DNA from 2 places in the Kaistia defluvii genome. Region 1 is predicted to be linked to the other one. Evidence: predicted binding sites of a transcription regulator. Region 1 holds the regulator's gene; the other holds the start of a gene.
What was found. Region 1 encodes HrcA, which represses chaperone genes, less so after heat shock. Its sites were predicted from a motif close to GTTAGCACTCNCNNNNNGNGAGTGCTAAC; they were not measured.

Region 1 (3,409 bases):
TTTGCACCCTTCGCCTATTGGCGGATCATCATCGGCGCGATCGGTCTCGCCGCCGTGCTGACCTTGGGCTGATCGCCGACCTCCAGAATAGAAAAGGCCCGCCTCCGTCGCCGGAAGCGGGCCTTTTTCATATCGGGAATTAAGCGGTCGATCAGGCCGTGCGCTTGTGGTCGAACTGGCCATGCGGCTTGAAGCGCTGCAGGTAGGACGGCAGCACGGTGAGCAGATTGCTCGGATGAATGCCGATGCCGTCCAGCGTGCGGCCTTCCGCCTCGGCGGCGGGCGAGACGACATTATCCTGCTTCAGCAGGCGAACCTGGTCGACGGTCAGGAGCGGCTTGGGCAGCCACTGCGCGACCGACGCGCCGTAATGCGCGAGCGTCCACGGCACCGGGACCAGCAGCGGCGAACGCTCGATCTCGGTCAGCAGCAGTTCCAGGCACTGGCGGAAGGTCTTCACTTCCGGCCCGCCGAGTTCATAGACGGTGCCGCCCGCGAGCTGGCCCTCGACGGCGCGCGCGATCGCCTCCGCGACATCGCCGACGAAAACCGGCTGCAGCTTGGTCGCGCCGCCGCCGATCAGCGGCAGGAAGGGCGAGATGCGGGCCATGTCGCCGAAGCGGTTGAAGAACTGGTCTTCCGGCCCGAACACGATCGAGGGACGCAGGATGACAGCTTCCGGCACGGTTTCGAGCACGGCCGCCTCGCCCAGCGCCTTGGTGCGGGCATAGAGCGATTCCGAATTCGCATCGGCGCCGAGCGCCGACTGGTGCACCAGCGTCTTGATGCCGGCGGCGCGGGCCGCCTCGGCCACGGCGCGGGCACCGAAATTATGCAGGACGGAGAAGTTCTGGCGGCCGCTCTCGTTCAGCACGCCGACCAGGTTGACGACGGCATCGGCGCCCTCGACCGCGCGGTCGACCGACCAGCGATAGCGCAGATTGGCCTGCACCGGCATGATCTGGCCGACGGAGCCGAGCGGCTGCAGATGGCCGGCGAGATCCGGGCGACGCACCGCGACACGGATGCGCCAGCCGCGCTTCGCCAGCGCGCGCACCACATGACGGCCGATGAAGCCAGAGCCGCCGAAAACCGTGACCAGTTTGTCGGTACCCGTCGCCATGTTCTCGTCTCCATCTATCTTTGAAGCGTTCTCATATCGGCTCGCCGCGGCGCTGTACAGACGCCACACGGTCGCGCTCAGCCGATCAGCCGGCCAACCAGCTTCGCCGTGTAATCGACCATCGGCACGATGCGCGCATAGTTGAGCCGGGTCGGCCCGATCACCCCCAGCACGCCGACGACGCGGCTCTCGGAATCGCGGTAAGGCGATACCACCAGCGACGAGCCGGACAGTGAGAACAGCTTGTTTTCCGAACCGATGAAGATGCGGACGCCGTCGCCTGCCTCGGCGCTGCCCAAGAGATGCACCAGCTCGCGCTGCGTCTCGATATCGTCGAACAGCAGGCGGATGCGCTCGAGATCCTCGGCGGCGCGCACATCCTCGAGCAGATTGGCCTGGCCACGGACGATCAGCGTATCCGGCCGAATGCCGGTCGCCTCGACCCAGCTCGCGAGCCCCGCATCGATCAGGCGCGCGGTCAGCTGGTCAAGCTCGGCGCGGACCTGCTGCTGCCGCTGGTTCAGCTCGGCGCGGGCCTCGGCCAGGCTGCGGCCGCGCAGATGCGTGTTGAGATAGTTGGCGGCCTCAACCAGGCTCGACGGCGTCGTGCCGGGGTCGAGGTCGATCAGCCGGTTCTCGACCGAGCCATCCTCCCCGACCAGCACGACCAGCGCCTTGGTCGGCTCCAGGCGGACGAACTCGATGTGCTTCAGCCGCTGGTCGCTCTTGGAGGCCAGCACGACCCCGGCGCCGCGCGACAGGCCGGAGAGCATGCGCCCGGCCTCGCTCAGGACGCCATCGACCGTTCGGCTGGCGCCGCCGCCGGCGACCCGGCTTTCAATGTCGCGACGCTCGTCCGAGGTCAGGTCGCCGACCTCCAGCATCGCGTCGACGAACAGGCGCAGCCCGCTTTCCGTCGGCAGCCGTCCGGCCGAGGTGTGCGGCGCATAGATCAGGCCCAGGCCTTCGAGATCAGCCATGACGTTGCGGACGGAGGCGGGCGACAGCGCCATGGGCAGGATGCGGGCGAGATTGCGCGAGCCGAGCGGCTCTCCCGTCTCCAGATAGCTGTCGACAATGCGCTTGAAGATTTCGCGCGAGCGCTGATCGAGCGCGGAAAGCGCCGACGATGCCGTCTCGGTGGCCGTGCGGTCGGCGGGCAAGACGCTGGATCCTCTCTTCGAAAGCTTCGATCTCTTTGATTAAGTGTCGATTTCGACGCCCGGTTCAAGCAGGGCTTTACGTTTTGAGCCACCGACCTGTACAAGCGGACCAACGAAACAGCCAGGAATATCCCATGCGACCTTCGAAACGCGCCGCGGACGCCCTGCGTGCGGTAACGCTTGAACGCGGCGTTGCCAAGCACGCGGAGGGCTCTTGCCTGGTCAAGTTCGGCGACACGCACGTGCTTTGCACCGCCAGCCTCGAGGACAAGCCGCCATCCTGGCTGCGCGGTTCCGGCAAGGGCTGGGTTACCGCCGAATACGGCATGCTGCCGCGCTCGACGGGCGATCGCATGCGCCGCGAGGCCGCGACCGGCAAGCAGTCCGGCCGGACACAGGAAATCCAGCGCCTGATCGGCCGCTCGCTGCGCGCCGTCGTCGATCTCGTCCATCTCGGCGAAAAGCAGATCACCATCGACTGCGACGTGCTGCAGGCCGATGGCGGCACCCGCACGGCCTCGGTCACCGGCGCCTGGGTGGCGCTGTATGATTGCGTCGCCTGGATGAAGTCGCGCGACATGGTCGGCCCGAAGGTGATCCGCGACCACGTCGCCGCCGTCTCGGTCGGCATGTATCGCGGCACCCCGGTGCTCGACCTCGATTACGCCGAGGATTCGGAAGCCGAGACGGATGCGAACTTCGTCATGACCGGCACCGGCGGCATCGTCGAGATCCAGGGCACCGCCGAAGGCAAGCCCTTCAACGAAGCCGAACTGACCGCGATGCTGACGCTTGCCAAGAACGGCATCGTCGACCTGGTCGAACTGCAGAAGCTGGCCATTTCCGGATGAACGCCATTTCCCACCGCCTGACCTCCGGCGACACGCTCGTGCTCGCCTCGCATAATGGCGGCAAGTTGCGCGAATTCGCCGGCCTGATGGCGCCGTTCGGGCTCAAGGTCGTCTCGGCCGGCGAACTTGGCCTCCCGGTGCCGGACGAGACCGGCACGACGTTCGAGGAAAACGCCGCGATCAAGGCGCATGCCGCCGCGCTAGCCTCGGGTTTCCCGGCGCTCTCGGACGATTCCGGCCTCTGCGTCGATGCGATCGGCGGCGATCCCGGC
Region 2 (3,409 bases), on a different contig from region 1:
CTTCCTGATCGCGATCGGCGTCCCGGCGGGCTGGTGGCTGGACGGCATCATGCTGCTCCTCGCCTTCCTCGCCATCTGGACCTGCTTCAACCGCGCCCGCCACGCGCTGCGGGCGGAGGCCTGATGTCGGATATCGCTTTCCAATTCGTTCTGTTCGGCTTGCCGGCACAGATCGTCATCACGCTGGTGCTGGTCGTTCTCGGCCTGCTCGCGGCGACCCTGCTGGTGTGGATGCGCGCCGCTCCGCCGGCGGAGGACGAAAAGGCCAATGAAAAGCGGCGGGAGCTGAAGGCCCGAATCGGCAGCTGGTGGGCGATGGTCACGCTGCTGGTCGTCGCGCTGGCGCTGGGCCGCACGGCGATGATCGTGCTGCTGGCCTTCGTCAGCTATCTGGCGCTCAAGGAATATCTGACGATCATCCCGACCCGGAAGGCCGACCGCGTCGTGCTGCTGGTCGCCTATCTCGCCGTGCCGGTCCAGTACTACTGGGTCGGGATCGGCTGGTACGGCATGTTCGTCATCTTCATCCCCGTCTACATGTTCCTGATCCTGCCGGCCGCCATGGTGCTGCGTGGCGAGACGCAGGGCTTCCTCAAGGCGGCGGGCACCCTGCATTGGGGGTTGATGACCTCGGTCTTCGCCGTCAGCCACGCCGCCTATCTGCTCGCCGTGCCGCCGCCCGATGCGCCGCTCGGCATGGGGGCGGGGCTGCTGGTCTTCCTGCTGATCGCGACCGAGTTCAACGATGTCGCCCAGTTCGTCTCCGGCAAGCTGATCGGCCGGCGCAAGATCACGCCGCGGGTCTCGCCCAACAAGACGATCGGCGGCTTTCTCGGCGGCCTGGTGGCGACGATCCTGCTCTCCGCCGCGCTGGCGCCGATCCTGACGCCGATCGGCGCCTGGCAGGCGGCCGTCATCGGCGGATTGCTGGCCACCGCCGGCTTCTTCGGCGACATCGTCATGTCGGCGGTGAAGCGCGACCTCGGCATCAAGGACACCGGCACCATGCTGCCTGGCCATGGCGGCATCCTCGATCGCATCGACAGCCTGGTCTTCACCGCGCCGATCTTCTTCCACGCCGTCCGCTACTTCTATTTTTGAGCATCCTCGATGACCGCCCGCGACATTCTGCGACTGCTGTTTTTCGCGCTTCTGGTGCGGCCGTTCCTTCTGGTGGCGATCGGCCTTTCCGTGCGTCATCGCGAACGGCTTCCCAAGGATGGGCCGGTGATCATCGCGGCCAATCACAACAGCCATCTCGACACGCTGGCGCTGATGTCGCTTTTCCCGCTCCGGAAGCTGCGCCGGGTGCGGGCCGTGGCGGCGGCGGATTATTTTTTGAAGAACCGGCTGCTCAAATGGTTCGCCGTCGACCTGATCGGAATCCTGCCGATCGAGCGCAGCAGCGGCCGGGGCGGCGCGGATCCGCTGGCCGATGCGCTGGCCGCGCTCGACGCCGGCGATATCCTGATCTTCTTCCCCGAGGGATCGCGCGGCGAACCGGAAATGCGCCAGGCCTTCAAGCGCGGCGTCGCCCACATTGCCCGCCGTCGCCCTCACGTTCCGGTGCTGCCGGTGTTCCTGCGCGGCTTCGGCAAGGTGCTGCCGAAGGGCGTTCATCTTCCTGTCCCATTCTTCTGCGATGTGGTGATCGGCCATCCGATGACGGGCGCCGGCGAGGGCTTCGTCCAGCGCCTGGAGATGGCCGTCGATACGCTCGGCAGCGAGACGCCCAGCTCCGAATGGGCCTGAGTTCGGCATCGTCCGATCGGTCATCGCCCAAAAAAGTGAGACCGGCCTCGAGACCGTCTCCTTGACAATCTGCCCCCCGCCGCCTAGATCCGTGCTGCCTGCTAGCACTCCCCATCGGTGAGTGCTAGCAACCCACATTAGCGGGTGGTCCGGTCCGGATCGCCCTGCACGCGAGGAGAGAACAAACATGGCATTCCGTCCTCTGCACGACCGCGTCGTCGTCCGCCGCGTAGCGTCGGAAGAGAAGACTGCCGGCGGCATCATCATCCCCGACACCGTCAAGGAAAAGCCGCAGGAAGGCGAAGTCGTCGCTGTTGGCCCCGGCGCTCGTGACGAGGCTGGCAAGCTGGTCGCTCTCGACGTCAAGGCCGGCGACCGCATCCTGTTCGGCAAGTGGTCGGGCACGGAAGTCAAGATCGACGGTGAAGAGCTCCTGATCATGAAGGAGTCGGACATCCTCGGCGTTATCGAAGGCAAGGCCGGCAAGGGCAAGTAAGCCGCGCGGGGTCCGCCCCAGACGCGAATTACGTTTGTCTGCCACAACCTCCAAGGAGCTCATTCAATGGCTGCTAAAGAAGTAAAGTTCTCCGCCGACGCGCGCGAAAAGATGCTGCGCGGCGTCGACATCCTCGCCAACGCTGTCAAGGTCACGCTCGGCCCCAAGGGTCGTAACGTCGTCATCGAGAAGTCGTTCGGCGCTCCCCGCATCACCAAGGACGGCGTTTCCGTCGCCAAGGAGATCGAGCTCGAGGATCGTTTCGAGAATCTCGGTGCGCAGCTCGTTCGTGAAGTCGCTTCCAAGACCAACGACAAGGCCGGCGACGGCACCACCACCGCGACGGTTCTCGCTCAGGCGATCGTCAAGGAAGGCGCCAAGTTCGTCGCCGCCGGCATGAACCCGATGGATCTGAAGCGCGGCATCGACATGGCCGTGACCGAAGCCGTCAAGGATCTCGTCGCCCGCTCGAAGAAGATCAAGACGTCCGAGGAAGTCGCTCAGGTCGGCACCATCTCCGCCAATGGCGAGAAGGAAATCGGCCAGATGATCGCTTCGGCGATGCAGAAGGTCGGCAACGAGGGTGTCATCACCGTCGAGGAAGCCAAGACCGCCGAGACCGAGCTCGAAGTCGTCGAAGGCATGCAGTTCGACCGCGGCTACCTGTCGCCGTACTTCGTCACCAACGCTGAGAAGATGGTGGCTGAGCTCGACGACCCCTACATCCTTCTGCACGAGAAGAAGCTCGGCAACCTGCAGGCGATCCTTCCGGTACTGGAAGCTGTCGTCCAGTCGGGCAAGCCGCTGCTGATCATCTCGGAAGACGTCGAAGGCGAGGCCCTGGCCACGCTCGTCGTCAACAAGCTCCGTGGCGGCCTCAAGGTCGCAGCCGTCAAGGCTCCGGGCTTCGGCGATCGCCGCAAGGCCATGCTCGAGGACATCGCTGTCCTGACGGCTGGCCAGGTGATCTCGGAAGATCTCGGCATCAAGCTCGAGAACGTCACGCTCGCTCAGCTCGGCCGCGCCAAGAAGGTCACGATCTCCAAGGAGAACACGACCATCGTTGACGGCAACGGCAAGAAGAAAGAGATCGAAGCCCGCGTCAACCAGATCAAGGCTCAGATCGAAGAGACGACCTCGGACTACGACAAGGAGAAGCTC

Region 2: the regulator HrcA is predicted to act here: its motif matches at 1,853-1,881, upstream of groES (co-chaperone GroES).

The regions. Positions count from the first base shown of each region.
Region 1 covers NZ_JBEPSM010000003.1:94,478-97,886, reverse strand. The annotation lists gene ABIE08_RS17355 (undecaprenyl-diphosphate phosphatase) at 1-72, shown strand, start outside; gene ABIE08_RS17350 (complex I NDUFA9 subunit family protein) at 152-1,123, opposite strand; gene hrcA (heat-inducible transcriptional repressor HrcA) at 1,201-2,286, opposite strand; gene rph (ribonuclease PH) at 2,421-3,137, shown strand; gene ABIE08_RS17335 (non-canonical purine NTP pyrophosphatase) at 3,134-3,409, shown strand, end outside.
Region 2 covers NZ_JBEPSM010000002.1:810,870-814,278, forward strand. The annotation lists gene ABIE08_RS16770 (CDP-alcohol phosphatidyltransferase family protein) at 1-124, shown strand, start outside; gene ABIE08_RS16775 (phosphatidate cytidylyltransferase) at 124-1,101, shown strand; gene ABIE08_RS16780 (lysophospholipid acyltransferase family protein) at 1,111-1,752, shown strand; gene groES (co-chaperone GroES) at 1,940-2,248, shown strand; gene groL (chaperonin GroEL) at 2,315-3,409, shown strand, end outside.